Regions from separate parts of the Bacillus sp. WC2507 genome, predicted to be linked through region 1. Evidence: riboswitches for the same ligand, from Rfam matches in the RefSeq annotation. Region 1 holds a riboswitch; each other region holds the start of a gene.

Evidence for each region. A riboswitch is a leader RNA that binds a small molecule or an ion and turns the genes downstream of it on or off. The one in region 1 is predicted to bind S-adenosylmethionine.
Region 2: another riboswitch for S-adenosylmethionine. It lies ahead of mtnW (2,3-diketo-5-methylthiopentyl-1-phosphate enolase); the one in region 1 lies ahead of ACUN28_RS04020 (methionine ABC transporter ATP-binding protein).
Region 3: another riboswitch for S-adenosylmethionine. It lies ahead of mtnK (S-methyl-5-thioribose kinase); the one in region 1 lies ahead of ACUN28_RS04020 (methionine ABC transporter ATP-binding protein).
Region 4: another riboswitch for S-adenosylmethionine. It lies ahead of ACUN28_RS20130 (MFS transporter); the one in region 1 lies ahead of ACUN28_RS04020 (methionine ABC transporter ATP-binding protein).

Annotation. Positions count from the first base shown of each region.
Region 1 covers NZ_JBQXPN010000001.1:762,973-771,050, reverse strand. Annotated here, with positions in the region: gene metQ (methionine ABC transporter substrate-binding lipoprotein MetQ) at 1-183, opposite strand, end outside; gene metQ (methionine ABC transporter substrate-binding lipoprotein MetQ) at 256-1,068, opposite strand; gene ACUN28_RS04025 (methionine ABC transporter permease) at 1,092-1,757, opposite strand; gene ACUN28_RS04020 (methionine ABC transporter ATP-binding protein) at 1,750-2,775, opposite strand; SAM riboswitch class I at 2,955-3,062, opposite strand; gene ACUN28_RS04015 (hypothetical protein) at 3,188-3,532, opposite strand; gene ACUN28_RS04010 (thioredoxin family protein) at 3,687-3,995, opposite strand; gene ACUN28_RS04005 (toprim domain-containing protein) at 3,999-4,343, opposite strand; gene ACUN28_RS04000 (hypothetical protein) at 4,510-4,680, shown strand; gene gcvH (glycine cleavage system protein GcvH) at 4,812-5,195, opposite strand; gene ACUN28_RS03990 (arsenate reductase family protein) at 5,237-5,602, opposite strand; gene ACUN28_RS03985 (hypothetical protein) at 6,104-6,631, opposite strand; gene ACUN28_RS03980 (phosphatase PAP2 family protein) at 6,775-7,422, shown strand; gene ACUN28_RS03975 (PTS transporter subunit IIC) at 7,478-8,078, opposite strand, start outside.
Region 2 covers NZ_JBQXPN010000001.1:1,652,406-1,660,483, forward strand. Annotated here, with positions in the region: gene ACUN28_RS08935 (GGDEF domain-containing protein) at 1-1,236, shown strand, start outside; gene ACUN28_RS08940 (serine hydrolase domain-containing protein) at 1,327-2,463, shown strand; gene ACUN28_RS08945 (NAD(P)-dependent oxidoreductase) at 2,468-3,346, shown strand; gene ACUN28_RS08950 (DUF3909 family protein) at 3,352-3,684, shown strand; gene ACUN28_RS08955 (hypothetical protein) at 3,736-4,011, opposite strand; gene ACUN28_RS08960 (1,2-dihydroxy-3-keto-5-methylthiopentene dioxygenase) at 4,319-4,831, opposite strand; gene ACUN28_RS08965 (methylthioribulose 1-phosphate dehydratase) at 4,809-5,447, opposite strand; gene mtnX (2-hydroxy-3-keto-5-methylthiopentenyl-1-phosphate phosphatase) at 5,444-6,103, opposite strand; gene mtnW (2,3-diketo-5-methylthiopentyl-1-phosphate enolase) at 6,100-7,344, opposite strand; SAM riboswitch class I at 7,409-7,516, opposite strand; gene ACUN28_RS08980 (pyridoxal phosphate-dependent aminotransferase) at 7,581-8,078, opposite strand, start outside.
Region 3 covers NZ_JBQXPN010000001.1:1,661,201-1,667,568, reverse strand. Annotated here, with positions in the region: gene ACUN28_RS09020 (DUF1129 domain-containing protein) at 1-537, opposite strand, end outside; gene ACUN28_RS09015 (DUF1129 domain-containing protein) at 554-1,318, opposite strand; gene ACUN28_RS09010 (PadR family transcriptional regulator) at 1,318-1,650, opposite strand; gene ACUN28_RS09005 (3-hydroxybutyrate dehydrogenase) at 1,846-2,622, shown strand; gene ACUN28_RS09000 (YvrJ family protein) at 2,755-2,916, opposite strand; gene mtnA (S-methyl-5-thioribose-1-phosphate isomerase) at 2,991-4,046, opposite strand; gene mtnK (S-methyl-5-thioribose kinase) at 4,043-5,224, opposite strand; SAM riboswitch class I at 5,314-5,455, opposite strand; gene ACUN28_RS08985 (carbon-nitrogen family hydrolase) at 5,527-6,368, opposite strand, start outside.
Region 4 covers NZ_JBQXPN010000001.1:3,802,226-3,810,303, forward strand. Annotated here, with positions in the region: gene brnQ (branched-chain amino acid transport system II carrier protein) at 1-977, opposite strand, end outside; gene ACUN28_RS20120 (FMN-dependent NADH-azoreductase) at 1,216-1,908, opposite strand; gene ACUN28_RS20125 (arsenic resistance protein) at 2,202-3,167, shown strand; gene ACUN28_RS20130 (MFS transporter) at 3,223-4,446, opposite strand; SAM riboswitch class I at 4,576-4,681, opposite strand; gene ACUN28_RS20135 (DUF4153 domain-containing protein) at 4,816-6,063, opposite strand; gene topB (DNA topoisomerase III) at 6,464-8,078, opposite strand, start outside.

The DNA.
Region 1 (8,078 bases):
TTGGAATTTTTTAATTTCTAATTTAATACCCTTTTTCTCTAATATTGGCTGTGCTTTTTCTAAAATAACAGCGTGCGGCACGTTAGAAGCTCCAACAACAAGCTTATTCTCATCTTTCCCCCCGCAAGCAGCTAATGTAAATACAGATAGCGCTGTAACAACTGACAGTAGAATCTTTTTCATATGATGTCCCCTTCTCCCCAATAGTTATGTAGTTAGAAAAAAGGGCCGGCATACACCAGCCCTTTTCAGCAATTATTCTTTTACAGGAACAACCGCTCCTTTATATTCTTTAGTAATAAAGTCTTCGATTTCTTTAGAATGCAATACTTCTACAAGTTCTTTAATCGCTTTTTTATCTTTATCACCTTTACGAACTACTAATACGTTTGCGTATGGAGAATCATCACCTTCAATTGCAATCGCATCTTTTTCTGGGTTTAATTTCGCATCAATTGCATAGTTCGAGTTAATTAAAACAGCGTCTCCTTCTTTATTGTTATACACTTGTGGTAACAAACCAGGCTCAATATCCGTTTTGAACTTTAAGTTTTTCGGATTATCTGCAATATCTTTTGGAGTTGCACTAACTGGATCTACTCCGTCTTTAATTTTTAAAATGCCTTCTTTTTGTAAAATTGCTAAACCACGTCCATGGTCAGTAACGGAATTACTCATAATAATTGTCGCCCCGTCTGGAAGTTCTTTTAAGCTCTTATATTTTTGAGAATATACACCAATTGGCTCTAAATGAATTTTCCCTGCTATTTCAAAATCATATTTTTTATCCTTAATTTCTTTTTCCAAATACGGAATGTGCTGGAAGTAGTTTGCATCTAAATCCTTATCCGCTAACGATTTATTTGGTAATACGTAGTCTTGGAATTTTTTAATTTCTAACTCAATTCCTTTTTTCTCTAATAAAGGTTTAGCCTTTTCTAAAATAACCGCATGCGGCACATTAGAAGCCCCCACAACTAGTTTCTTTTCATCTTTATCTTTCCCGCCACAAGCAGCTAACCCAAAAATTGAAGTTGAAATAAGTGCTGTAAGTAATAATTTTTTCATTTGAAACATCCTCCCGTTTTTTATTATCGTTTATCTATTCGAGTCGTTACACGATCACCAATCCACTGAATGAAAAATACAACTAGTAATACACAAATTGTCGCAACGATTGTTACATCGTTATTTCCTCGTTGGAATCCTTCTAAATAAGCAAGTGTTCCAAGACCACCAGCACCAACAACTCCCGCCATTGCTGTATAGCCTACTAACGCAATTGTCGTAACCGTAATACCAGATACTAACGCTGGTAACGATTCTGGAATTAACACTTTCAAAATAATTGTGCTTGTTTTTGCTCCCATCGCTTTCGAAGCTTCAATTACACCTTTATCAATTTCACGAAGTGCGATTTCAACCATTCTCGCGTAAAATGGTGCCGCTCCAATAATTAAAGCTGGAAGTGCTGCACTCGCTCCAAGAATTGTTCCAAGCAGAATCTTTGTGAATGGGATTAATAAAATGATTAAAATAATGAACGGTATCGAGCGGAAAATGTTTACGAACGCTCCAATTGCCGTGTTAACCGCTTTGTTTTCCCATATATTATCTTTCGCTGTCATAAAGAGTAACAATCCTAAAATTAGTCCTAAAACAAATGTTGCAAGAGCGGCGATTGCCGTCATATATAACGTTTCACCAGTTGCTTCTAACATTTGATTCCAATCAACATTTGTGAGTAACTTATCCATGTGCAATCACCTCCAGCTCTACTTGATCTTGATGTATTCCCTCTATTGCTTGCTGAATCGCTGTTTCCTCACCATTTAAATGAACAACTAAACTACCGTAAGAACCATTATTCGTTTGTGCGATATTCCCTTGCAAAATGCTAACTTCTATATCACTGCGTTGCATCAATCTTTGAAGTACTGGTCTTTCTACAGCCTCACCGATAAACTGCAAACGAATTACTTTACCATCTGGATACTTTTCAATTAAACTTTCAATCGTTTCATTTGTATCTTCAGAATCCGTTAACTGCTGTACAAATCGTTTTGTAATATCTTTCTGTGGATTACGGAATACATCAAGTACTGGACCTGTTTCTACAATCTTTCCTTTCTCCATTACCGCAACACGATTACAAATCTTTCGAATCACGTGCATCTCGTGTGTAATGAGTACAATTGTTAAACCGAGACGCTTATTAATATCTAATAATAAATCTAAAATTTGATCTGTCGTTTCTGGATCAAGAGCTGACGTTGCTTCATCACATAAAAGTACTTGTGGGTTATTAGCTAACGCTCTTGCAATCCCAACGCGTTGCTTTTGTCCTCCGCTTAGCTGGGATGGATACGCGTCTCCTCTTCCTTCTAATCCAACAAGGTGAATTAACTCGTCAACACGTTTTCTTCTCACCGCCTTATCGACTCCTGCAATTTCAAGTGGGAACTCGATATTTTCACGTACGGTTCGTGACCAAAGTAAGTTGAAGTGCTGAAAAATCATTCCGATCTCTTGCCTTGCCTTACGAAGTTCGCTTCCTGTAATGGCTGAAATGACACGATTTGCAATTGTAATTTGTCCTGAAGTTGGTTTCTCTAGCTGATTGAATAATCTGATTAACGAACTTTTCCCAGCACCACTATATCCGATAACACCAAATATTTCGCCTTTCTCTATTTTTAAATTGGCGTTATCTACAGCAGTGACATCACCGCTTTTTGCTTTATATATTTTCTTTACATTCTCTAATAGAATCATGGTGTATCACCCCTTTTTTATTTGGATCGACTCCGCAATTTTTTATGTTTAATGCGTGTAGTCCACCGTTATCATTACTTTTATTATTTGAATGTCCTCCACATTCAAACAACAAAAAAACCTTTCCGCTTTAGAGAAGCAGAAAGGTTTATATGCGTATATAACAACATTATCCCTCTCTCTCATCTCTCAAAGCATTTGCTTTGCAGGAATTGGCACCATTTCAACATAAGTTGACGGTTGCCGGGCTTCACAGGGCACAGTCCCTCCACCTCTCTTGATAAGAGAAATCAGATTACATTTTCGTCTGATTTGTAATTTATGAAATTGTCTATATTTTATGAATTGAATTGTATCAATATCCATACACCATGTCAACAGAAATTTTCGCAAAAAATGAAACTTCAGAATTTTAAGCACCTACTGACATCGGTTTACATATATGAAACATCGATTCAACTAATAGCATCGTTCGATACGTTCCCGAATATTGTACACGTCCATCGTTCATTAACATTTGCAATCGTACATTGCCGTTCACCAATTGTTTTACATCTTCTTCATCAACACAAACGATTTGCTCCGTTCCTCTTTCCTCATGTAGCAGCTCTATATAATCTCTTGAAATTTGTAACGAACAACTTTCATCTCCAAAGCGAAAATTAACAGTTTTTTCTCCTTGTCTTAAAAGCGGCTCTAAATGATATTGACCATTAGCGTAATTTACAAATGATTGCAGCAAAGAATATAATTTCACCCTAAATCACATCCTTCATATCACTTTCTATTACACATACCATTCCCTCTCACTAAAGAGCAATCCTGTTACTTTCGCTCGACAAATACTGTAACCACCCTGCATCTCGACATATTTCCCAAGAAATATGTCGAGGCGGCAAAAACTTTGCCGCCTACTTTAATTCCGTATATAAATATTCAACCGAATGAAATGCATATATCTTCTTCATGAGTGTCCCATTTTCAAAAACAAGTAAACACGGTACACTTTCGATTCCATACTCTTTCGCTAAATGCGGAGCATAATTTAAATCTAACATTCCAATTTTCAAGTCTTCAATTGTCATCTCAACGACTGTTAACATCTTTTTTGCTAATTGGCATGTTCCACACATTGGAGTATATACATATAACACTGTTTTTTCTTCATTCTCTATTAGGGCTGTTGCTTCGGCTCCTGTCCAGTCAATCACTTCTATCATTCCTTACCGTAAATATTCTGTATAAACGTCAATGTCAGCTCCCCATAATACATTTGCTAAGTGTGAAGATGGCGCGGTTGCCACTTCCCGGTACGAGCGATCAATATAAATATGCTCTGCTTGCGGAAATTCTTTTCGAAATTGTTTCCTTAACTTTTCTCCAGCATCATCAGCATCCACTAGCACATATACTTCCTTATCAAAAAGCTGATCAATGAGCTCATCCATTTTCGACAAACCAATTGTACCATTTGTACAAACAATTTCCACCGGTTCACGAATAATAGATTCAATCTTTCTCCTATCTGATTTACCTTCTACAATAATGACTTTTTCCACATAAATCATATGTCATCACCCGATCACCATATACTATACAACCTTTAACTTAGTATATAGTATATTCGTTATTTTCATGTTGTTTCCTGTTTATTTTTGCAAAAGAAAAGCGGAGCCGACTGTTCAGCCCTGTTGGCTAAGGTTCTTTCGTACAGAAGACGCTTTTTGTCTTCTCGTGCGGGAGGTTCTTAGACATGAAGGGCTAGGAGGTGGAGCTAGACAAAGAAAAGCACAAGCGGCTCGTTCAGATTGTGAGGGGGATGGAGCTTCTGACGTAAAGGCGCTTTTTGCCTTGCAGGAAGAAGTGAAGCCACCAAACAATCTAGCCGCTGGAGCTGGATCATAATGAAAAGCACAAGCGAAAAAGTTTTTTCAGAAAACGTTCTCCTACACAATAATTAGTATATGATTCTACATTCATTATTTAACCCAAAATAAAAAAGGACAGCACAAAGGCTGTCCTTTAGTCGACTATAATTAGTCTTGGTTTGTCATTTCTGCATATTTTTCTGCAGTTAATAACTTCTCAACTTGGCTTGCATCAGAAAGTTCAACTTTAACCATCCATGCACCCTCGTATGGAGATTCGTTAACAAGTTCTGGTTGGTCACTTAATTCTTCGTTTACTGCTACAACTTTACCGCTTACAGGAGCGTATAACTCAGAAACTGTTTTAACAGATTCTACGCTTCCGAATGGCTCGTCAGCTTCGATTGTTGCACCTACTTCAGGAAGTTCAACGAATACGATATCGCCTAGCTCACCTTGTGCAAAGTGAGTAATACCGATAACAACTTCATTACCTTCAGTTTTTACCCATTCGTGTTCTTCAGAGTAACGTAAATTATTTGGAATGCTCATGACTGTACCTCCAGTGAATGTATTAATTATGTAAAAATACCTTATTGGTACTTTTTCCACACACTTTCAAACTGCTCTTCGTTAAAACCAAGTGTTACATTCGTTCCATCTGTTACAATTGGACGCTTAATCAACATGCCATCAGATGCTAAAAGCTCATACATTTCGTCTTCGCTCGCATCTTTTAACTTATCTTTCAGACCAAGTTCACGGTAACGCATTCCACTTGTATTAAAGAATTTTTTCAATGGTAATTCACTTTTTTCATGTAAATTACGTAAATCTTCTTTTGATGGTGGATTTTCAACAATATGAATCATCTCATATGCTACATCGTTTGCCTCAAACCATTTCTTTGCTTTTTGACATGTGCCACACTTTGGATATGAATAAAATGTTACTGTCATAAATTCACCTACTTTTTTACTAACCTTTACCTTTATCATATAGAAAACGTTTTATTATTTCAAACGATTATTCGCTAAACTTTTACTTATTTCGTGATAATTTTTAATAATCCTGCAAATTTTTCTTATTTTTCCGCCATTTGTTAAGAAAAAAATAAATATATAATTTTTTTAGATTCTTCCCTCATCCTTCGCCGAACATATATCTTAAACTAACGTTTGATTAACTCCTTATATTTCTTTGTTAGCCCTTGAGCTGTATCAGTTTCTTCCTACCGAACATACATCTTAAACAAACGTTTGATTAATTCCCATTTTTCTTTGTTAGCCCTTGAGCTGCATTGCTTTCTTCCTACCGAACATACATCTTAAACAAACGTTTGATTAATTCTCATTTTTTCTTTGTTAACCCTTGTGCTACATCGATTTCTTCCTACCGAACATACATCTTAAACAAACGTTTATTTAAAAAATAAGAAGCCTCGTTTACAGGCTCCTTCATCATCTATTCAAATAATCTGCAATTGTTTGAAATACTACGGTATACATATTATGAATACTTTCTTCAGTATTTCCACCATTGGACAAACCAACTGCCCATTGTTGCCCCTCACCACTTCCAATGTTTGCAAACCCTTGCGTATACATAGCATTTACATCTTTTCTTGCACTGTTATACTCTATCCCTTTTGTAGTAAAAATTGAATATGATTTATCTTGTAAACCGATAAAAAACACTGGTTTCTTTAGCGATGAAAATACATTTTTATACTGATCTGTTGAGGCTTCTTGAAAGTGATCTTTCATTATTAGAAAACCATCCACTTCCTTAGATTCCTTTTCCAGTTCCTCTAACTTCATTTCCTCAAACTTTATATTCCTAAACGTATCTTTCGGCTTTTCTCCAATAACTCCAATTACGAGTGCTCTTCCGTTATATTCTAATTTCTCTCCTTCTTTATCCTTTGCACACCCAGCACCTACTAGGCATATCAATATAAAAAATAAGAAATACGATAAACGCTTCATTTAGCACCCTCCCCTTCTTTTCAGTCAAGTGACAAAAACGTAAGGCGAATTCAAGAAAATGTAAGTAAAATCGATAGCTCAAATTACGTTTCTATATTATAATCAATTGAATTTACTTACATTACTAAACATAGGAGATTATCATGAAGAAATTTAAACTTTCATCTTTTCTTCCGTTAAGTTATATACTTCTACTCGTACTCGTAAGTCCCCTTTACGATGTATTAAATAAATCGACTGTACACGCAGTAGATGTCACAACTGTAGTAGATGATTGGATTCCATTTGTGAAAGCATTTATTATTCCTTATTTACTTTGGTTTCCTTACTTATACGGCGCACTTATTTATTACTGCTTTGCGAATCGAAAACAATATTATGTCACTTTAAGTAGTATCATTCTTGGAAAACTTGCTTGTTTTTCTATTTATTATTTTTGGCAGACAACTGTACCACGTCCAACAGTCGTTGGATCAGACGTATTTTCCGAACTAGTTCGCTATATTTATAGTATCGATCAACCAGTAAACTGTTTCCCTAGCATTCATGTTCTTACTACTTTTGTCATTATGCTAGCTGCCTTTAAACGTAGAGAACAACATGCTTTTGAATATTATATCCTTACGTTCTTCGGTACGCTTATTATTTTATCAACGCTATTTACGAAGCAACACGCATTTGTAGACGCCATTTCTGGAATGACGCTTGCAAGCATACTTTACTTCGGCGTTCAGCTTTTATTAGCAAAAGAAACCGTACGTGTTCCAGTAAAACAAAATCAAAAAATGTAAAAAGCAGACTGTGGCTTCCAGTCTGCTTTTCTCTATATAAAAGGAGATTTTCAATTTAAGATTGCGGTACAGTCATATCACCAGAGTGAATACGACCTGCTTTTTTAAGAGCAATGTAAAGTATATAAGAAACAGCTACTGGAATGATGATATAAGTGATTACCATCGCTGGGACAACTTCCCATCCTTCGCTGGAAATTAAATTAATTGGTGCGATAAGAGAACTTAATCCAAGACCTGCAATTTCTTTTCCTGCTTCCAGTTGGAAAATTAATGCTGATACAGGACCAACTATAGCACTGGCGACGACTGTTGGGACGAGAATCATTGGATTTTTAGTGATATTTGGCAACTGTACTTTCGGAGTACAAAGAGCTTGAGCTAATATACCACCTAAATTATTTTCTTTCGCTGAGATGACAGAGAATCCGATAAACTGAGCTACACATCCAGCAAGAGCAGCACCGCCTGCAACACCGTCTAAGCTAAGTGCGATCGCTAACGCAGCTGATGAAGCTGGAGAGATGAGTAATAGTCCCCAAACGACTGCAATGACGATAGAAGCGATAAACGGGCTACCAGCTGAACTATCTTTAATAAACGCTCCAACTGTGTTTAACACAGGAGTAATATTATGAGACAACCAAATACCGACT
Region 2 (8,078 bases), 890 kb from region 1:
CTTCAGTTAAATGTCCTTTATATAGAAAATGGATGCACACATCAGCAAACGATAGAAAATATCCATCCAAAATGTATGTTTATAGCAAATAGTTTTGAAGAAGGAGAAGTATTGTTTCAGAGGACTAAACCACATATTGTAATTATGTATGTAACAGATGTTTCTCAAATAAAATATATAAAGAATATGTATAATCCACAAAGTACATTTATTGTAATTTGGGATCAACAGATAACAAGCGAGTTTGCAGAGGTACTTACGTTAGGAATACGTAATATTGTGATAGCCCCTGTGACTCCACAAATGGTGTTAGAGGAAGTGAATAAGAGTTTGTATCAACTTTCTTTAGTGAGGCAAGTAGGTTTGCAACAAGAACTACTTCAAACGATGTTTGATTTTCAAAATGACCTATTATTTATAGTAGAAGACGATGAGATTGTTGATTGTAATACAAATTTTTTAGAGTTTTTCGGATATGAAAATTTGTTTACCTATCGTGAGCAACATTTAGTATTTGCTGAACATTTGATTAGAGAAACTGGATACTATTCAACAACTCATGATATAACATGGTTAGATGATACATTATCCTATGATAGAAGAATTAAGATGTCCAATTATGAAGGGGAAGTGTCAACTTTTTTATTGCGTGCGACACCACTGCCAGAAGATTTATCAAGATTTATTGTGAAGTGTACAGAGATTACAGAATTAGATGAAATCTATCGAGAACAAGAAAGGCTTGCTATGATAGATTCATTAACAGAGATTTATAATCGTTTGAAGTTCCAACAAATACTAGAGGCAGAATGGGATAATGCAATGCGTAACGATGAAAAAATAGCACTTATTTTATTTGATATAGATAATTTTAAAACAGTAAATGACACATATGGTCATGATTTTGGTGACTTAGCATTAATTCAGCTTGCAGAGCTTATGAAATCTAAAGTGGAGCAGCAACATGTATTTGCAAGGTGGGGAGGAGAAGAATTTATTATATTAGTAACGAATACAGTAGAAAAAGAAGCATTTCAGGTTGCGGAATCATTACGATTTTTCATTGAAACAAAGCAATTCTCAGGAATTTCGAAATTAACAGCGAGTTTTGGAGTCGCGTTATATGAACAAGGGATTACAAGAGAAGAATTAATGCAACGAGCGGATATTGCATTATATGAAGCAAAAAAAAATGGGAAAAATCAAGTGTGTGTATATAGAAAAGAAAAAAAGTGATTTTTCGCAACAAATTGTTGCGATTTTTTTTTATTGTTTGATAATAGAGTGTGGGGGGGATTTTGAACGAAGGAATTATGGAGGAACAACATGATAAAAAAAATAATGACGATGGCTTCGCTGTCTGCTGTATTTTGTGGTGGAGTATACTATTTTCTCTATAATCCCAATATAAAGGAAAGCACTGTATTAACAACTAAAGTGAATCCTACTATTGAATCAGAAGTACAAGAGAATATAGACGAAAAAGAAGAACAACAAATTGATTATGCTAGTATATCTCAAAAATTAGATCAATATTTAATAGGAAAGCAATTTAATGGAACAGTTTTAGTAACAGATAAAGAGCATGTTGTATTGAATAAAGGCTATGGATATGCTGACGTTCGAAATAAGATAGAGAACACGCCTCAAACAAAATATCGTATCGGTTCTATTACGAAAACAGTCGTGGCCACATCTATTTTACAGCTACAGGAACAAGGGAAGCTAAATATTCAAGACAATGTAAATAAATATATTCCCTCTTTTCCAGTAGATAAAAATATCACCTTATATCATTTGTTAACACACACATCAGGTTTACCAGAAAGTGGAAAAGGTAAAGTGAATGCGGCTTCCCGTAAAAATTTAGTAAATTGGATTGGAAGTCAAAAATTAGAATTTCCACCAGGATCAGGTTGGAGATATACAGATTATAATTATATGGTGCTTGCTTATATTATAGAAAGTATATCAAAAAAACCTTTAGGAGATTACATAAAAGAAAATATATTTGCTAAAGCAGAAATGCATGAATCTGGTATGGGAAATATGGCTCAGGGAGATCAGCATTTTACTAAAGGATATGTAAAGAAAGAGAATGTACTTGAACCTGCACAAAAATTGTTAATGGATTGGTTATACGGATGCGGTGAGATGTATACGACAGTTGGCGATATGAAGAAGTTAGACGAAGCGATTATAAATGGGAAACTTCTTTCTGAACAAAGTATACAAGCGATGTTTTCACCTTCAGCAGAACGAGAATATGCATTTAGTTTTTATATATATCCGGATTATTTTCATAATCATGGTGTACTATCTGGTTGGAACACTTTCAATAATTTTAATAAAGAAAAAGGAACTTTTGTTATTTTATTTTCAAATGTGAAAAATAGTATGGATGATGAATTTAATAAAGAGTTCCGAAAGACGGTAAGTGATTTATTAGAACAAAGGGGATGAGAAAATGGAACGTAAAAATGTATCAATAGGTTTCATCGGTATTGGTGTAATGGGAAAAAGTATGGTGCGTCATTTAATGCAAGACGGTCATAAAGTATATGTATATAATAGAACGAAAACGAAGACAGATTCTTTAGTACAAGATGGTGCGAATTGGTGTGATACACCGAAAGAGTTAGTGAAGCAAGTTGATGTTGTAATGACTATGGTTGGATATCCACATGATGTAGAAGAAGTGTACTTTGGGATAGATGGAATTTTGGAGAATGCAAATGAAGGCACGATAGCAATTGACTTCACGACATCTACACCAACATTGGCAAAACGTATTAATGAAACAGGTAAAAGTAAGAATGTATATACGTTAGATGCGCCTGTATCTGGAGGAGACGTTGGTGCGAAAGAAGCAAGACTCGCAATTATGGTTGGTGGCGAGAAAGAAATATATGAAAAATGTTTACCGTTATTTGAAAAACTAGGAACAAATATTCAGTTGCAAGGACCAGCTGGAAGTGGACAACATACAAAAATGTGCAATCAAATTGCGATTGCTTCTAATATGATTGGAGTATGTGAAGCTGTTGCTTATGCAAAAAAAGCTGGACTAGACCCAGATAAAGTATTAGAGAGTATTTCAACGGGGGCAGCAGGTAGCTGGTCATTGAGTAATTTAGCTCCTCGAATGTTGAAGGGAGATTTTGAACCAGGGTTTTATGTAAAGCATTTTATGAAAGATATGAAGATTGCTTTAGATGAGGCTGAAAAATTGCAATTACCAGTACCAGGTTTAAGTTTGGCGAAGGAATTGTATGAAGAGTTAATGAAAGATGGGGAAGAGAATAGCGGAACACAAGTGTTATACAAAAAGTACATAAGGGGGTAATTGAGATGGATCTTCAAAAATTTGATGAGATGATTGATGCTGTACAACGAGCAACTTGTATACAAATTAGTGAAAAACAAAAAGAAGCTTTTAAACAAAAATATGATTTTGAACCGAAATTCGAATATGGACGAGATGAGAAAGGGCATTACGTCATTCGAACTTCAAAAAAGATGCTAGAAGAAATGGAATTTTATTTGGCATTGAAATATGATCGTGATGGAGTTGATCTTTATATGCAAGCAGAGATTGACGGTATATGTCACGTATCTGTTAGCTATAATGAAGATGTCCTACATTTACAAGAATTGTTTCAATTTCTAGAAGAAAATAAATAAAAGTCCTCATTTGAGGGCTTTTATTTATTTAGGTATATTTAATTTTTATAATTATAAGCTAGAAGCCCGGCGGCACCGTTCAATTGGGAATGGAATAACTTGCGCGATGTGATTAGGACCAAATTGTTTTGTACGAGCATGGCGTACTATATAAAATGCACACAGAATTGAAACAGGAATAGCACCGAACAAACCAAAAAATAAAGCGCTTACACAAGATGCGACAAAACCTAAAACACCAACTTCTAACTCTTCCATAATAGCTCCTAGAATAACAGGAAGTGCTCCACACGTAACCCCCAGTATAAGTGCGATAAGTAAACTCATGATTATCCCCCTCTGTTTGCGATATTCTTTTCCTTTTTAGTTAATTGTAGTATATCATATACAAAACAGAATTTTCAGAAAAAATTCAAAAAAAGTTCAATAAATGTTCAAAAAGTATTAAGAAATACACTTGAAAACTAGAAGGAGAAGATTGTTTTTGAACGGATGGATTCATACGTTTGAGAAAAATAAAAAATCAGGCTTATTTCATTTTTGAAATAAGCCTGTTCCATAGGAGGATGTATATATGTAGAGTGAATAAAAGGTTGGAAAAGGGGGTCCAAGTCCTTTTATTCAACTAACTACCTTAATAGATTGGAACCCAGCCTTCAGTTGTAACAAAAATACGAATAGCTACAACTTGGCGATCATCTTGCAAGGTAAAATAATGTCTTGCATTTTCAGGAACAGATATGAGATCGCCTGGCTCAAGTTCAACGTCAAAGAACTTCCCATCTTTTCCTTCAATAGCAAAGATGCCATGCCCACTAACAATAAAGCGAACTTCATCATCAGTATGATGGTGTTCTTTTTGGAAATTAATTAACAATTCATCAAGGTTAGGTGTGCTATCAGAAAGTGAAATGACATCATGTGCTTTATAACCTCGGCGCGCTGAAACATCAGCGATTTCTTTTGAAAACACAGCTAATATTTCAGCCTTGTTTTCATCTGTTAACGAATAATTTTCATTTAAATGAGTAGGAAGCTTAGAGATGTTCCATTTCTCATATAAAACGCCTTCCTCTTGTAGAAATTTAGATACTTCCACCTCATTTTCAATGCGAGTATTTATTTCATGAATACGAATTTGCGCCATTAGAAACGCCTCCTTGAATTGATAATAGTTTTATATGAAATTGGAATAAAAACTCGTAAGCCTCTAATCTTTTCTTTGCATCAAAGCTATCTCGTCCCCATACGGTAATACCATGGTTACGGATTAATACTGCTCCCGAGTCACCTTGTATATGCTTTCGGAAGTTTTCTCCAAGCGTTGGGATATGGGCATGGTTTTCAATAATAGGAATGTGAATTGTTGCATCTTCTTCCCAAATATCGAGAGCTTTAATAATTTCTTGATTTTGAAGGGTGACTACATCACCATATAAATTTGTGATGACATTGTTATCAGTTGTATGAACATGAAGTACGCACCCGGCATTCGTATTGTTATAAATATGTGTATGCAAGATTGTTTCTGCTGAAGGACGTAATTCAGTCTCTAATACGGGAACCCCTAGATAATCTACTAATAGAAAATCATCTGGAGTAGTTTTTGTTTTATCTTTACCACTTGCTGTAATGAGAAAAGTAAGTGGTTCATGACTAACCTTTATAGAAATATTACCACTCGTTGCTGGAAACCAATTTCGTGTTGTTAATTCTTTTTTTATCTCGCTTAAGTCATACCATTGACGAAACAGTTGTTTCATAATTTCACCTCCAACAAATGTTTTAATGCAGCTTGAACATCGTGAAATGTTTCAAAAGGTGTATAAGAAATATGATTTTCTTCACACTTTTTAATAAGGAAATCACGAGCGAACACTTTATCCGCTTGTTTCGCAGCTTGTAAATCAGTAATTGAATCTCCAATCACAATATGGAAGTCATTCGTATCACTTAATTTACGGATTAGTGATGATTTACATAATCCGCAATGATTTTGACAATGATGATCACAAGGATGAGGCCACTTAACGGTAATGTATTCACTTGAAAAATCTGTTTCATTACAGTAAATTCGCTCTTTTGGAATGAGTCCTTGTAAGAGTGGATAGACGAAGAAATCCATTCCACCTGATATAACGTAAAAAGAAATATTCTTTTCATTTACAAATTGTATAAATTCATGAAAACCACTACGGATTTCAGCAGTTTCTATTAAAAACTGAATCATATCATCGTGCAGATTAGTAGGTATTAATTGAAATAATTGAGAAACACCTTCTTGAATAGACAGCTCTTGTGATAAAATTCTATTCTTTACTTCTTCGGCTTCTGGTGGTGCGAATTTTTCCATAATGGACATAATGTTATCATTATTTGTAATCGTTCCATCGAAATCACAAAATACTTGAATACTCATAATTTCACCCCATGAGAAGGATTTCCCCATATTTGTAGTGCACTATGCAAATTTATGTCATTTACTTCATGGAGTGGTTTATTTTGCAAAGTAGCATCAATTGCAGTACGGAAAGCTTTACCGCCGCCCTGTGCTCCATTTGGATGTCCGTGTATTCCTCCGCCAGCATTAATAACAACATCTTTACCGAAATCTCGTAGAATAAAGGGAACGAAACCAGGGTGAATACCAGCAGACGGAACAGAAAAACTCTTCTTGAAAAATGCATCGTCTTCAGTTAAATGTTTTGAGATAGCAAGAACTTCCTCTTTTTCTAACGCAACACTTCCGTATGGAGATGGGAATAATGAAAAGTCAGCGCCAGCATAACGTAATAGCTTTCCGAGTAATAATGGAGATGAAATTCCATATAACTTTGATGCTGAGTAAGCACCACTTACAGCAGGGTGTGCCATAATAGGGACTGGGATTTCATCATCTTCTGCAAGTGATTGTAGTACATCTAGTCCGTAAGCAAATACGTTAAATAATAGAATATCAGCCCCAGCTTGCACTGCGCGTTTCGCATTTTCTTTTAAATCAAAAGTTCGTCCTGTTAAATTTACGGTATATAACGTTTTATGTCCGTATGTTTCATATACGGATCGTAAAACTTCTTTTCCAGATACAATGCGTTTCGTAAGAGGTGTTAATGTATTCTCAAATAATATTTCATCATCTTTTACTATATCTACACCACCAATTGCTTGATCGCGTAATTGCGTTTTTAAATACCCAATATTTCGTCCAATCATTCCTTTAAAAATACTCATTAAAAGGGGACGATCATGCACTTGTAAAAGGTTTCGAATACCATCTATGCCGAACTTTGGACCAGGAAAATGTTTTTTTAACTCGTCTGAAAAAGTTAAGTCAATTAATTTCACTTCGCCATCAAGTGATAGTTTTCCGAATGTAGTTGTTAAAATTGCTGGTAAGTCTGGACTGAAGTTTAATAACGGATATTCGATTTTAATAATCCCGCGTTTTACTTTTTTACGTAAATACGAATTGGTATGTTCTTGTTCAGCTAATTCCTCAACATGGATGACGTTACCTTTATGCTGTTTTAGTTGCTCTTGCAATAAGTGTGGCAAATGAGTCCAAGAGCCAATTGTTAAACCGAGTGCAATTTGCTCGGCCTTTTTTTCTAAGTTATGTGAATCATCATGGATTAAATACGTCGCTATAATTCCGCTCATTGTTATACCCTCCTAGTTAAATAAAAAAACCTCTCAGCTAAGGAGAGGTTTTTTTACAACCAGCTCCTTATCTGTCAGCGTAATGCTGCGAGAATTAGCACCGTGTCTACAATTATGTAGATCGGTTGCCGGGCTTCGTCGGGCTCGTCCCTCCACCTGCTCTTGATAAGAAGTATTTAGAAATGTTTAAATTTTTAAGATAACTGAATTTTGTCAGATATTTTTCATGTTGTCAATTATTTTTTGAAAAAATTTAATTTATCAATTCGATTAATGGCTTCTCGTAATCTATCTTCTGTATGCAAGAGACCAACGCGGACATAGCCTTCGCCGTGCTCACCAAATCCAACACCAGGAGCAACTGCAACGTGTGCTTTTTCTAGTAAAATATCAGAGAATTGCTCAGATGTATATCCTTCTGGTACAGGAAGCCATGCAAAGAATGATCCTGTTGGAATGTCTACATTCCAACCAATTGAGTGACAAGCTGAAATAAGAGCATTTCTGCGAGATTCGTAACTATTTACAAGATCTACGACGCAAGATTGTGAACTTAAAAGTGCTTCACGGGCAGCATCTTGAACTGCACCAAAAATACTAACATACATATGATCTTGTAATAAGTTAATTGTTTCAATGACACTTTCATTCCCTACGGCAAAAGCAATACGCCATCCAGCCATATTGAAAGTTTTCGATAAAGTGTAAATTTCAATTCCTGTATCTTTGGCACC
Region 3 (6,368 bases), 900 kb from region 1:
TATATAACTTTGCATAGTAGTTAATTGTAATACAGGTGTCCCATACCATTTATTCATAAACATTAATAATACTAGTAATAAAATTGGTAGCAATGCTGCTACATAAATAATGCTAAATTCTTTTATTTTACTCTTAAATGATGACATCTTAAAAGCAAAGATAATACCCACAATAGTAATCATTAAAACAATTGGGTACCCAATCAATTGTACATTCGTTAATGTAAATTCATGATTCGGACTTTCAAATAAAATATTTGTAAGTAACCAATATCCACCTATCCCAATTATCATTCCTAAAATAGTCTTTATACTCCCGCCTTTATCCTTCTCCATCTCTTTCGCTAATTCTTCCGCATACTCTTTTGGTGAATCACCAAATATATCACTTACCGTCTTTCCTTCTTGCTCTCCTTCTATTAAATGAAGCTCTGCATCTTCTATAAAGGCATCCACATCTTCTTCTTTCATTCCCTTTGTTATTAAATACACTTTCGTATCAATTAAAAACTTTTTCCCTTCTTTAGAAATCTTCATAATAATCCCTCCCTTATTAAACAGTTTCTCTTCTATTCGTCTTCATCATAATTTCAAGGAAAATTAAAATAAATAAACTTCCATATAAACATATAATTTGAAATAACATTGGCACGAGATCTTCAGATGTAAATGTTTTAAACACTAACATAATAGAAAGTGGAATAATTAAATATAAGTTTTTAAACCATCCTTCAACATACATATTTATCGCTACTGTGATAATAAAAATACCTCCAGCTAATATATAACTTTGCATTTCGGTGAATGTGAGCATTTTTGTAGGATATATCACATCTAATATACTAACAGCTCCTATTAAAAACATTGGCGCAATCATGACTAAAGACCACATAGAAAACCATGTTTTTGTAAATCTTGTTACGAAGGTCATTTTCCGAAGTAGAAAATTAGGACCCATTACAGCTACGATCAATGTAAAACTATAGCCAATGCACTGAATAAGTGAAATTTGTAAAACTCCGTTATTCACTATTAAGATGGAAGCAATAATCCAAAACGACACGATATTCATTACCGTAAATCCAATTTGCTTCCACGTTTCCTGTCTATCCCTTTCCATTACTTTTACAAGTTCATTTGCATATTCTTTCGGTGAGCTTCCGAAAATTTCTTCTACGCTTTTCCCATCACTCTCACCTTCTATTAAATGAAGTTCTGCGTCTTCGATAAAGCTTTCGATGTCACTTTCTTTCACACTCTTTGCCGCTAAAAATAATCTCATATCTAATAAAAACTTTCGTGCTTCACTGGATAGCATTATTTTTTTCTCCCCTTCCCCTCAAGTAGACGCTCTACACTACTTTGCATCGCTTCCCAGCGATCCATAAATTCATTAAGTGCTTCCTCGCCTTTTTCTGTTAATGTATAGTATTTTCGCTTTGGTCCAGATGGAGATTCCTTCATTACACTTGTTATTAATCCTTCCTTTTGCATTCGTATTAATAACGGATAAATACTTCCTTCACTTGCCATGGTAAAGCCATACTTCGCTAGCTTTTCACTCATTTCATAACCGTATATTTCACCTTCAGAAATAATAGCAAGTAAGCATCCTTCTAAAATCCCTTTCAGCATTTGACTTGTCGACATAACTCAAATCCTCCCACTATCTTGTTTTACAAGATAGACAAGCGTAAGTATCTTGCTTTACAAAATAGTATAGCAAGGACTATTTTGTAAAGCAAGATAGCTAGCGATATTTTTCCAAATCTTTGCAGGATTTTTATTATCCACTCTCTAAATAGAGCAATATGAGAACTTTATTACGAAAGGATGTTTTTCACCATGGTTACGAATCGAGTTGTTTTTTTAACAGGTGCTGCAAGTGGTATTGGTTATGAAATGGGAAACGCTTTTGCAAAAGAAGGTGCAAAAGTTGTTATTACCGATCGTCTTGAAGAACGTGCAATAGAAGCTGCTAACCAATTACAAAAAGAAGGCTATCAAGCTATCGGTTTAAAATGTGATGTTACATCTGAAGAAGAAGTTACAGCTGCAATTTCTCAAACAATTAATCATTTCGGTTCATTAGATATATTAATTAACAACGCAGGAATGCAACACGTGTCACCAATTGAAGATTTTCCAACCGAAAAGTTCGAACTACTTATTAAAATTATGCAAATCGCCCCTTTTATCGCAATTAAGCATGCTTTCCCAATTATGAAAAAGCAAAAATATGGTCGTATTATTAATGTAGCTTCCATTAATGGCCTCGTTGGATTCGCTGGAAAAGCTGCCTACAATAGCGCGAAACATGGCGTAATTGGATTAACAAAAGTTGCCGCTTTAGAAGGCGCTACTCACGGTATTACTGTAAATGCTCTTTGTCCTGGTTACGTCGATACCCCTCTTGTGCGTAATCAACTACAAGATTTAGCTACTACACGAAATGTACCACTTGAAAATGTTTTAGAAGATGTCATTTATCCACTTGTACCACAAAAACGCTTATTACAAGTACAAGAAATCGCGGATTATGCTATGTTTTTAGCAAGTGAAAAAGCTAAAGGGATAACTGGACAAGCTGTCGTTATCGATGGTGGTTATACTGCTCAATAAAGTGAAACTTTATTGAGTGGGGGTTTTCTTTATCCCCCACCTAACTTCTTTGCTTTCACTGAAGTTTAAGGTGGGGTCTTACTGCCCATTAATGCGGGATAAAAAATAAGGTTTGCTCACGAAGAGCAAACCTTATTTTTTATCCCGAGGATCGTCATACTGTAGTAATTGCCGCGGCAACTTTTCTATTGCAACAATTACCCCATCTAATTTACTTTCAATTCGATGGAGTAGATATAATGTTACAACAATGGGAAACCCTACATTACCTATCATTTTGATCCACTCTTCCATCTTTTTCGCCTCCTTTCATTATATAAATAAGAGAAAAGAACATATTTAGGCATAAAAAAACAAGCTATTATGTATTAGCTTGTTTTTTCAAACAATGATGCAATTTCTCGCTTATAATCCCCACGTATAATTCCTTTTTCAGTAATAATACCTGTAATTAATTCATTAGGTGTTACGTCAAATGCAGGATTATAAACATCAGTTCCAATTGGCGCCACTTGTTTCCCAAAAATTTTCGTAACTTCTGTTTCATCTCTTTCTTCAATAACAATTTCTGCACCTGTTTGTTTCGTAATATCAAACGTAGATAACGGAGCTGCAACGTAGAACGGGATATCGAAATACTTTGCTAATATCGCTAAATTCATTGTTCCGATTTTATTTGCTGTATCTCCATTTGCAACAATTCGGTCCGCCCCTACAATAATCGCGTTTATTTCTTTCGTTTGAATAGCATGCGCTGCCGTATTATCTGTAATAAGTGTTACATCAATATCTGCCTGTTTTAATTCCCAGGTCGTTAAACGTCCGCCTTGTAAAACAGGTCTCGTTTCACACGCATACGCATGTAAATGTACACCTTTTTCTTTCCCAATATAAAACGGTGCTAATGCAGTACCATATCTAGCAGTTGCAATACTGCCAGCGTTACAAATTGTTAAAATATTATTCCCGTCTTTAAAGCATGTTAATGCATGTTCTCCAATACTCCGGCATACCGCTTCATCTTCTTGCTGAATGAGAAGCGCTTCTTCTTCTAATATTTTTTGTGCTTCTTTTATTGTAGTAATATCTTGAATAGATTCTCTCATACGATCGATTGCCCAAAATAAATTGACTGCTGTCGGACGTGATGTTCCTAAATAATTACAATCTCTATTAAACTTCTTTTGAAATTCTTCCATATGTACAGTGTTATATTTTTTGGATGCAAGCGCCAAGCCAAATGCAGCTACAATTCCAATTGCAGGTGCTCCTCGCACTTCTAACATGACAATACTCTTCCATACCTCTTCAATCGTCGTTAATGTTTTATATTCTGTGCTATGCGGCAACTTTGTTTGATTTAATACTGCAATAGCATCCCCTTTCCAACTGACAGACCTCGGAATAGTAACAATTGTACTCATGCTTTTATCCCTCCAGAAACCGTCTGTTGAAATAATGTTCGGAACAGTTGAATATCAGCACTCTTAGATTCATATTTTATTAGTTCTTTACCTAAGGATAGCGCTTGTTTCTTAGCTTGAATTCTCGCTTCTTTATTTGCTATTTCATCTAAATCAGCTACATGTGCTAAGCCAATTGTTCTACGGATAAGCTCACATCCGGCAAATCCGACAGCATCCGTAAAAATATTTTGCAAAATAATTGGTAGCCATTGCTTTTCTTTCGTATATGCCTCTACACCTTCTCCAATCCATAACCTCGTAAAAGTTTCTACAAAATAACTCCACGTCTTCTCTATATGGAAAAATAGCAAATTTCTCTGTTCTTCTTCTCTAGATAGAGCATTTAATAATAGATTTGCAATAAATTGACCAAGATCAAATCCAAATGGGCCATATGTTGCAAATTCCGGATCAATCACTTTCGTTTCAGAAGGTGATGAAAAAATACTACCAGTATGTAAATCACCGTGAATAAGCGCTTCTTTTCTCGTTAAAAATTTATATTTATATTGCGCGACTTTTAACTTTAAAGTTTTGTCACTCCACAATTCATCAACCGCTAGTTGTAACTCCGGCTCATAATCATTCGTATCGTAATGACCGAACGGATCTGTAAACACTAAATCTTCTGTAATCTTACAAAGGTCTGGGTTTACAAATGTACCTTCTAGTACCCTTTTCTCTTCTGACTGCAAACCGAAATCTGAGGTGTAAAATAAAACATGTGCTAGAAAACGACCGATATGCTGAGATAAAAGTGGGTACTCTTCTCCGCCTATCAATCCCCTTCTTGTAATTGTTAACCTTGATAAGTCTTCTATGACTGTTACCGCTAACTCTTCATCATGACTGTACACTACCGGAACATAATCTGGTACATACTTCGCAAAGATTTGCAGTGCCTTGCTTTCAATCGTTGCTCTTTTTATAGACAATGGCCAGCTCTCACCAACTACTTTCGCATATGGCAATGCTTGTTTTAATATAATAGACTTCTCTCCATCATCTAATTTGAACACGTAATTTAAATTTCCATCTCCAATTTCATGACAAACTACATTTGCTTTCTTTTCAAAATAACCGTGTTCTTTTGCATATTGTATAGCTGTTGTTTCAGTTAATGAATAATATCCCATCGTCTTCTCCCCCTTTTAAATTCAGAGGTTTTTCTAACACAGAAAAACCTCTTTCCACTAAGAAAGAGGTTTGAAGTTTATCTTCTCCCCTCTTATCTGCCAGAAAGTAAACTTTCTGCTGGAATTAGCACCGTGCCTTTTGGCGTAAATAAACGCCCCATTTCACAATGGTATTACGGTCGGTTGCTGGGCTTCATCGGGCCAAATCCCTCCACCTGCTCTTGATAAGAGTTGTATAATTTTTTGAATTTTTAACTTTATGTTGAAGACTATACCAAGAATAAAAATCACTTGTCAACATTTTATTTGTATAATTCTGGACGACGATCTGCAAAAACCGGAATTCCTTTGCGTACTTCTTTAATTTTCTCGAATGTAAGCTCTCCAAATAAAATTGATTCTTCTTCATTCGCTTCCACAACAACTTCGCCCCAAGGATCGACAATTAAAGAATGACCGGCAAACTCATTATTCGGATCCTTTCCTGCCCTATTACATGCAACAACATAACACTGATTTTCGACTGCTCTTGCTTGCAATAACAAACGCCAATGTGCTAAACGAACTAATGGCCATTCTGCTACAACAAATAAAACCTTTGCACCTTTAGCAGTATGAACACGCATCCACTCTGGGAAACGAATGTCATAACAAATTGTGCCGGCGCACTCAACATCATCTAGCTTAAATTCACCTGTACTATTTCCAGCGATTAAATATTTATGTTCATCCATAAGCTGAAATAAATGAACTTTACTATATTCATTGACTAGTTCTCCTTCCTTGTTTACTACATACATTGTATTTGTAACACCTTGCTCTGCTTGCTTCGCTATAGACCCACCGACAATATGTACACCATATTGCTTCGACCATTCTTTCAGCTTTTCTTTCGTTTGCAATCCATCCCTATCTGCAATTTCAGAAAGTCTTGTTAAATCATATCCTGTTGTCCATAGTTCTGGTAAGACGATAACATCTGGTCTTTCCTTCATCGCTTCGCTTATTTTACTTTTAGCGTTCTCAATATTTTTTTCTACATCTCCAAAGACAATATCCATTTGAATACATGCGACTTTCATTTTGTCAGCCCCATTCATAATTTTTTCTTTACAAAATACTGGAAAGATTATATCATTTGTCA
Region 4 (8,078 bases), 3.0 Mb from region 1:
CATAGCGTGATTGCAATTGCTTTGTAAGGAACATTTGGGAATAACTTATGGAAGAATGAAGAACATGCTGATACAAGTCCCACACTAGTTGTTAAACACGCTACTGTAATCATTAATCCTAATAATACTCCGCCATATGATCCAAAATAGTAGTTAGAAACTTTCGCTAATACTTCTCCACCGTTCTCTAAATGTCCAAGCTTCGCAACACTTGAAGCACCCATATAAGAAAGAGCTGTATAGATAATTGCTAAAATAGATGCTGCAATGATTGTCGCTTTTGCACAAACGACCATAATTTGTGTTTTCGTTTTCGCACCTTTTTCTTTAATTGCATTAATGATGATGATTCCGAATACGAATGATGCGAGCGTGTCCATTGTTAAGTATCCTTCTTGGAATCCTTTAAAGAATGCATGTGATGTATAAGCTTCTACCGGTGCTTGCATATCTCCAATCGGATGTATAAAAGCAACGATTACTAAAATACCGATGAAAGTTAACTTAATTGGCGTTAAGATTTTTCCAACAATATCGACAATTTTCGCAGGATTTAGCGAAAAAAAACAAGTGATGCTAAAGAATATAATTGTGAAAAGAATTAAAGGTGTAGAACCTACTCCCTCTGGCATAAACGGCTTAAGACCAATTTCATAAGATACATTTCCTGTTCTCGGTATTGCAAATAACGGACCGATCGCTAAGTATAAAACTGTTGTAAACACAATCCCGAACACTGGGTGAGCACGACTTGCTAATGACTGTAAATCATCTTTACCTGAAAAACCAAATGCTAGTACACCTAGTAATGGTAATCCAACACCAGTTACTAAAAATCCAGCGTTAGCAATCCATACATTTTCTCCTGCCGATTGACCAAGCATTGCCGGGAAAATTAAATTTCCTGCTCCAAAAAATAGTGCAAATAACATTAAACCAATAACTACTATGAACGAAAACGGTACTTTATTCGTCATAATATAACCTCCATTCAAATTTCCTTATCTCATTTTCCAATTTTAACTAATTGAATTTTCTGAATATTTAATTTAAGTATCAACTATTCTTGAACTCATTATAGTTTGCTATATAATATTTTGCAATACTATTTTCAAACTTTTCTTTTATTTTATAAATATACATTTTTTAACATAGAAAATAGACTAAAAAACCAACATGGTCATCCATGTTGGTTTTTCCATTTACTATCATAAATTAAAATTTCGCAGCTACTTTTTTAACGTTTTCTAAACCTTCTTCAACAATTTGTTGTGAGCGATCTGGATATTGATTGTGTCCTTCAATTACAACCGTCTCTGGATTTGTAATCCCCCAGAATCCAAGTACAGTTGTTACGTAATTAACTGCCATTTCCATTGGAGCCATTTGTTCTGAAGAGTAATCTGAACCACGAGCACCTAACACAACTACTTTCTTACCACCAACTAAACCTTCTGGACCATTAGCTGTATATTTAAACGTTTTTCCAGCTTGAGATAAGTATGAAATATATGTGATTAATGGTGCTGGTACTGTAAAGTTCCATAATGGGAACGCAAATACAACTTTATCCGCTTCTAAAAACTGATTTAAATATTGATCTACTGTAGCAACTGCCTTCTCTTCTTCAGCTGTTAACTCCATACCTTGGCTACGTTTGTATCCACCTGAAATAGCAATATTTCCGTAATAAGGAAGATCTAATGCAAATAAATCTAACTCTGTAATTTCTGTATTCGGATTTGCTTCTTTATAAGTACTTACAAATGTTTCATACATTTTTGAACTAACTGCTTGCTCCGCTGGACGATCGTTTGCTTTTACAAATAATACTTTTGACATTTTTTTATTCCCCTCTACTTTTGTATTTTCTTCTTTTTTACCAAATAACGAGCTAAATAATCCCACTTTCTTCACCTAAACTTTCTTATCATATTCATTATTCATCATCATAAAAATTCTTATTCTAATAAAAAGTTCCAATTGATACCTTAAATAAAGCTAATCAAAACTTTTTGTTATTTAATTACCTTATGTAAGTGATTGTAATATAGCCACTTACTTTAGTCAAGTAACTTTTAATATTAATTTAAATCTCGAATTAAAAATATTAACTAAAATACAATTGAACACCAAATACGACTTTATTACTTGTATAATAAACTTAGAGAGGAAAATTCATATTTAGAAAGGATTTATTCATGAGCACTATAGAAAAGATTCAAACTTTTATTATTCTTTTTGCTGTTACATGCGGCATCATACTTGGACAATTTAATGTCATACATATGTATTCAGACAAATTTATTGTTCCCTTCTTATTTTTCATGCTATATGGATTATTCCTCAGCATCCCTTTAAAAGAAATAAAAAATGGATTTCGTAATTTAAAATTTGCTGGAACGAGCCTTACTATTAATTTTGTATGGACACCTCTCCTCGCTTGGGGATTAGGAGCACTATTTCTTTCCGATCATCCAGCACTTTGGGTTGGATTTATTATGTTAATGGTTACTCCATGTACAGATTGGTACTTAATCTTTACTGAAATAGCGAAAGGTAATGTAGCACTTTCTACAGCGATTTTACCGGTAAATTTAATTTTGCAAGTACTACTCCTTCCCATTTATTTATTTTTATTTGCTGGTGTTATGAAGACTGTAGCAGTTTCTGTTTTAGTAGAAAGTATTGTTATCGTAATCGTCTTACCATTTTTACTTGCACACGCTACAAAATTCATTATGAATAAAATGAAAAAAGCTGAAACACTCGAGAATAAACTCATTCCGTTTTTCAGCTCTGCCCAAATTGTATTTTTAAGTTTAGCAATAGTAGCGATGTTTGCATCACAAGGAAAATATTTACTACAAAATATGAAAGTCGTTTTATTATTACTCATTCCTGTTCTATTGTTCTTCATCATTAATTTTGTACTCGGACAATTTATCGGACGCATGATGCGTTTATCTTATAAAGATACAGTAAGTCTAAACTTAACAACTTTAGCAAGAAACTCACCTGTTGCACTCGCTATTGCTGTGACCGCTTTTCCAGACGAACCTCTTATCGCTCTCGCGTTAGTTATTGGACCGTTGATTGAACTGCCAGTACTTGCTTGTGTTTCACAAGTGTTGTTGCTTATTAAGAGAAAACAACAATATACATAATAAAAAACGTCCTGTTATGGGACGTTTTTTGTTTTTGAAAAATTTCATACAACACTTATTTCTTATTTATCATCACAAACGAAATAACTGAAACTAAAAACGTAATAATACCAATTATAATAAATAGAATAGAAGCTGAAATTGACTCTAATGAATACCCTGTTATTGCAATTCCAACTGGAGTTGATACCAATAATAATGAATTTAAAAAACCAAAAAATCTCCCTTGCACTTCATTTGGAATTAATTTTCTATACAGTACTCCAAAATATACATTACTCACTCCAAATGCAATTCCTGATAAAAAATAATAAACTGAAAATAATACCGGATTTAACGTCGTACCCATTGCAGCATTAAAAATCCCCATAATAGCAGTACATATAAAAGCAGTCGTAATCGTTTTATATGTACGAATCTTTTTAGTAATAAATGCTCCTATTAAAATCCCTATCGGTGATGCCGCAAAAACTATACTATACCATCCCGTAGAAAGGTCCATTTCTCTAACAACTATTACTTGTAGTGAAAGCATACACGCCGCTCCAAGTAAATTAATAACCACAGCGCTCATAAGCAATGTTTTCAATGATTGATTACTATTAAATATGGAGAAGCCCTCTTTAAAGTCTTCGTAAAAAGGCTTTTTCTTTTCTATTTTCAACTCACGTGGAAATTTGATGTTCATTAAAATTAAAAAAGATATAAAGAATGTGAGTGAATCTAATACAAATACTCCATGAAAACTAAAAATACTAATTAAAAAACTCGCCATTAAAGGAATGGCAACCGATATGATTTGTATTGATATTTGCCTCAGTGTAATCGCCTGTTGAACATGCTTTTCTTCCACATATGTTACTAATGCTGCATTTGAAGCTGGTGTAAATAAGGCACTCCCCATCGAACGTATAATAAGTAAAAGTAGTAACGGAATGTATAGCATTTTATTGTAAAATGCTATAACTGCAATTAAAATCATAACGATACATCTCATAACATCCGCAATTATCATAAGCTTTCTTCGCGACATTCGATCTGCTAACGTTCCTGTTACAGGTGCAAACAGAATTGCCGTCGTTGCTATTGCAATGTTTACCCCAGAAACAAGTATTGGAGAATTCGTTAATTTCATTACCCATAACGGTAAAACGAGCGTAACCATTGAATTGCCTATCAAAGAAATACAACTTGCTAAGAAAAAATACGAAAAAACTTTATTGCTCCAAATACTATCACTAGTGCTATCCTCTTTTAAACTTCCAACTTGATTATTCACTACGCCCTCCGGTTTCTTCTTCTATATTTTCTTTAATTCTTTCGCTTCTGTATCACCACCTTTCTAATTCTCCATTTATATGACAAAAAACCTTCTTCAAAATAAGAAGAAGGTTTACTTATACCCATTTTCTTATCTATTAGGACTTTTAGACCCTACAGGATTTAGCACCTTTATTTAACATTAGGTTGCTGAGGCTTCGAAGGGCCAGTCCCTCCACCTCTCTTAATAAGAAGTTTCTTATTTAATTATCTAAATTCATTATATTTTACATCAAAATAATTTCAATATGTTTTTCTATACAGTTAAAAGAAGATGACATCTATCATCCTCTTTTAACAATTTTGTCGTTACGTTAATAAAGCCTTTCTAATTAAAAATTAAAGGAAACGTAAATATAACGAAAGCTGCCCAAAGTCCGTAGATTGGCAAATACTTCGTGACGGCATCTTGGATAGCTCTCGGTCCTGATTTGTTTTGTAGAAAACGCATATAGGAAAACATAATCCAAATGAGATTTGCCCAAATCAGTATGTTTACGCCTAAAACAGCAAGTCTATTAGGTGTAATACCGTAAGAAGAAAGTCTGAATACGATAGCTGATAATGCCACAGTGTCAATAATAAGCGCCAAAACAATTAGGGCACAATTTATATAATCTGAAATGTTCTTTTTCTCGTCTGAGTCACTCTCAACGATAGAAAATATAGTAACAGCCAATACACCAAGGAGTATTCCGTTGAAGGCCATTAGGAAATTGCGGTCCAAGAACGGATTTTTCCCAACCCATATAACCGTTATAAGATAGATCAACAATGTGATCAGGACGAGCGGACTAAAAATTTTAGATATGTATGGTGTAATATTTTTAGCAAGTTTAAGATTCATTGATACTAAATATGCAGCCACTACAGCGAGAGCGGCAGCTCCAAATAAAACAACATTACTAAAATAGAATTCTCCTATATCCAAGTCAACAAAGCTAAATAATCGCATAGTGAATACTGCTAGTATCATTCCACTCACTGCCATGCTCGCGTAGAGAAGACAATATTCTAAATTAAATTTAATATAAGCTAATCTTGTACTGCCTTTTGAATATTCATTTCCCGTAAACGCAAGTCCTACTAAGACCCATAACAATATAGGAAGATGTAAATACGCAAGGATACTGCTGTCTTTATAATTTAATGGCAACATATTAAGATACAACCCGGCAATTAAGAACAACGCTGCAAGGAAATAAATAATACTTTTTTTCGGCGTATTATTGTAAATAAAATAAGCAGCAATAAAAGGAATTACACCAAAAGCTAGGTTAATTGGAGCGATTGCTTCCTGCTCGACAAAGTGGAAAATGATTCTGGTACTTAGCCCAGCTAGAATAGCTAGCATGCCCATGAATAAGAAACCTTTTTGAAACAACGATTTTTTTTCTTTATTTGCCGTCTCCTTGAAATGCAACCTTTCATACCAAGCACCTAGAACCTGAGAATCAGGGTTTTGGGCCCATGCTTGTGAGAATGACTTTTTAAAAGATTTCGGATCTTTTCTATACATTCTCTCCAACTCATGAGGGTTATCCATATTTTCAATAATCACATTGTTAATGTCCATATTTATACCTCCTCTAATTTTAAAAATAACGTTGTTACCTTTTCTATAAAAAGCACCACACTTATTTACTCTGTTTTTGATTTTAATATAAATTTTATCGTTTTACAATAAAATTTTATTATTTTAGATAATATTTTTATTGCATATTTTCACATACATCAGTATAAAATACTTTCAGTTGTGCTCTTAATTGCTTATTTTTCCTTTATATAAAAGAAATGATAAAGATACTATAAACATCCTATTTAATACTATCTTTTCAAATATTTTTTATTGTTAGCACACAAAATCCTGTAATTACAAAATAAAAAAGCATGACATAAAGTTGTCATGCTCTCTCTTTTCTATCCATATTTTTTAAATCTAACCTTTTACAAAACCTTGTATTTGCTAAAGCCACTTAATTCTCAAACACAAAATTAATCTTATTATCTTTCCACTCTAACTTCGCATCAAATGTTTTCTCGCCCTTTTTAAAGCCTTTAATTAAATCGGTCTTCTCACCTTTTAAAAGCTTTGTCATATTCTTTTGCGAAATTGTTTTGCTTAATATTTTCTTCGAGATGGTAAAATCACATTGTGTCGTGTTGTAATTAGAACAACCGTAAAACGTTGACTTATCAATCACATCGCCATCACATTTTTTACAGCTACCAACCTTTTTACCTGTTGTAAATTTCGATCCTTTTCGTTCAATCGATTCAACATGTAGTCCAGTGAAATCCCATTTCTCAGACATTTCCACTGCATCTTCAATAATTTTAGCTGATAGCTTTTTCGTTTGTTCCATAAATGTAGCGGGAGAAGCGGTACCTTCACCAATTTCCGCAAGGCGCTGCTCCCATTTCGCTGTCATTTCTGGTGAAGCTAGTATTTTGTCTCCGATTGCGGTAATTAATACTTTTCCTTTATCGGTTGCGTACACTTGGTTCTTCTGCACATCTATATATTTACGGTCTTTCAGCATCGTAATAATACCTGCACGCGTTGCCTCAGTACCTAAACCTTCTGTTTTCTTTAATACTTTCTCTAACTCTTCATTCTCTAAATACTTACCGGCCGTTTTCATTAACGTAATAAGTTGTCCTTCAGTATAACGCTTCGGTGGCTGTGTTTTTCCTTCTTTCACTTTTACCTTTACAACTTTCCCTTGTTCACCTTCAGCTACAATTGGAAGAATTGTTTCATCATCTTTATCATCTTGGAAAATAACTTTACGCCATCCTTCTTGAATTTGCTGTTTTCCTTTCGAAATGAATTCAGCACGTTCGTCTACAAGCGTTGTAATCGTTGTGTAGTCAAAGATTGCTACTTCATAATGTGCCGCAATCAGTCTTCTTACGATCATGTCGTAAATTTTCTTTTCATCACCTGATAGTTTGCTTGGATTTGTAACTTGCTCTGTCGGTATAATTGCATAGTGATCTGTAACTTTCTTTTCATTCACATAGCGCTTGTTGTTCATAATCGATTCAATTGGTGCTGGCAATAAACCTTTATATTCATCAAACTGACTTAATTTCTGTAAAATATCAGGGAACGTCGCTGCTTCTCCTTGTGTAACATAGTTAGAATCCGAACGCGGATAAGAAACTATCCCTTTTTGATATAGTGCTTGTGTTATATCAAGTGTCTTTTTCGGTGAAAATTTAAAAGCTTTATTAGCAGTCGCTTGCAATGCTGATAAATTAAATAAAAACGGCGGCTGAAACTCTTTACGCTCCGTTTTCATTTCCTTTACAACAGCCGGTTTCCCTTGGCAAAACGCCGCAATTTTATTTGCCATATCAGGGTCTTTTAAGCGGGATTCACTATCCTTCTCCCATTTCCCCTCATACTTCTTTCCTTCTATATTAAAGGTTGCGAACACTTCCCAGAACGGCTCTGACTTAAAGTTTTCTATTTCCTTTTCACGCTTTACGATTAACGCGAGTGTCGGTGTTTGTACACGACCAGCTGAAAATACATCATTCATTCCTTTTTTCTTTAACAAAATACTAAACACACGTGATGCA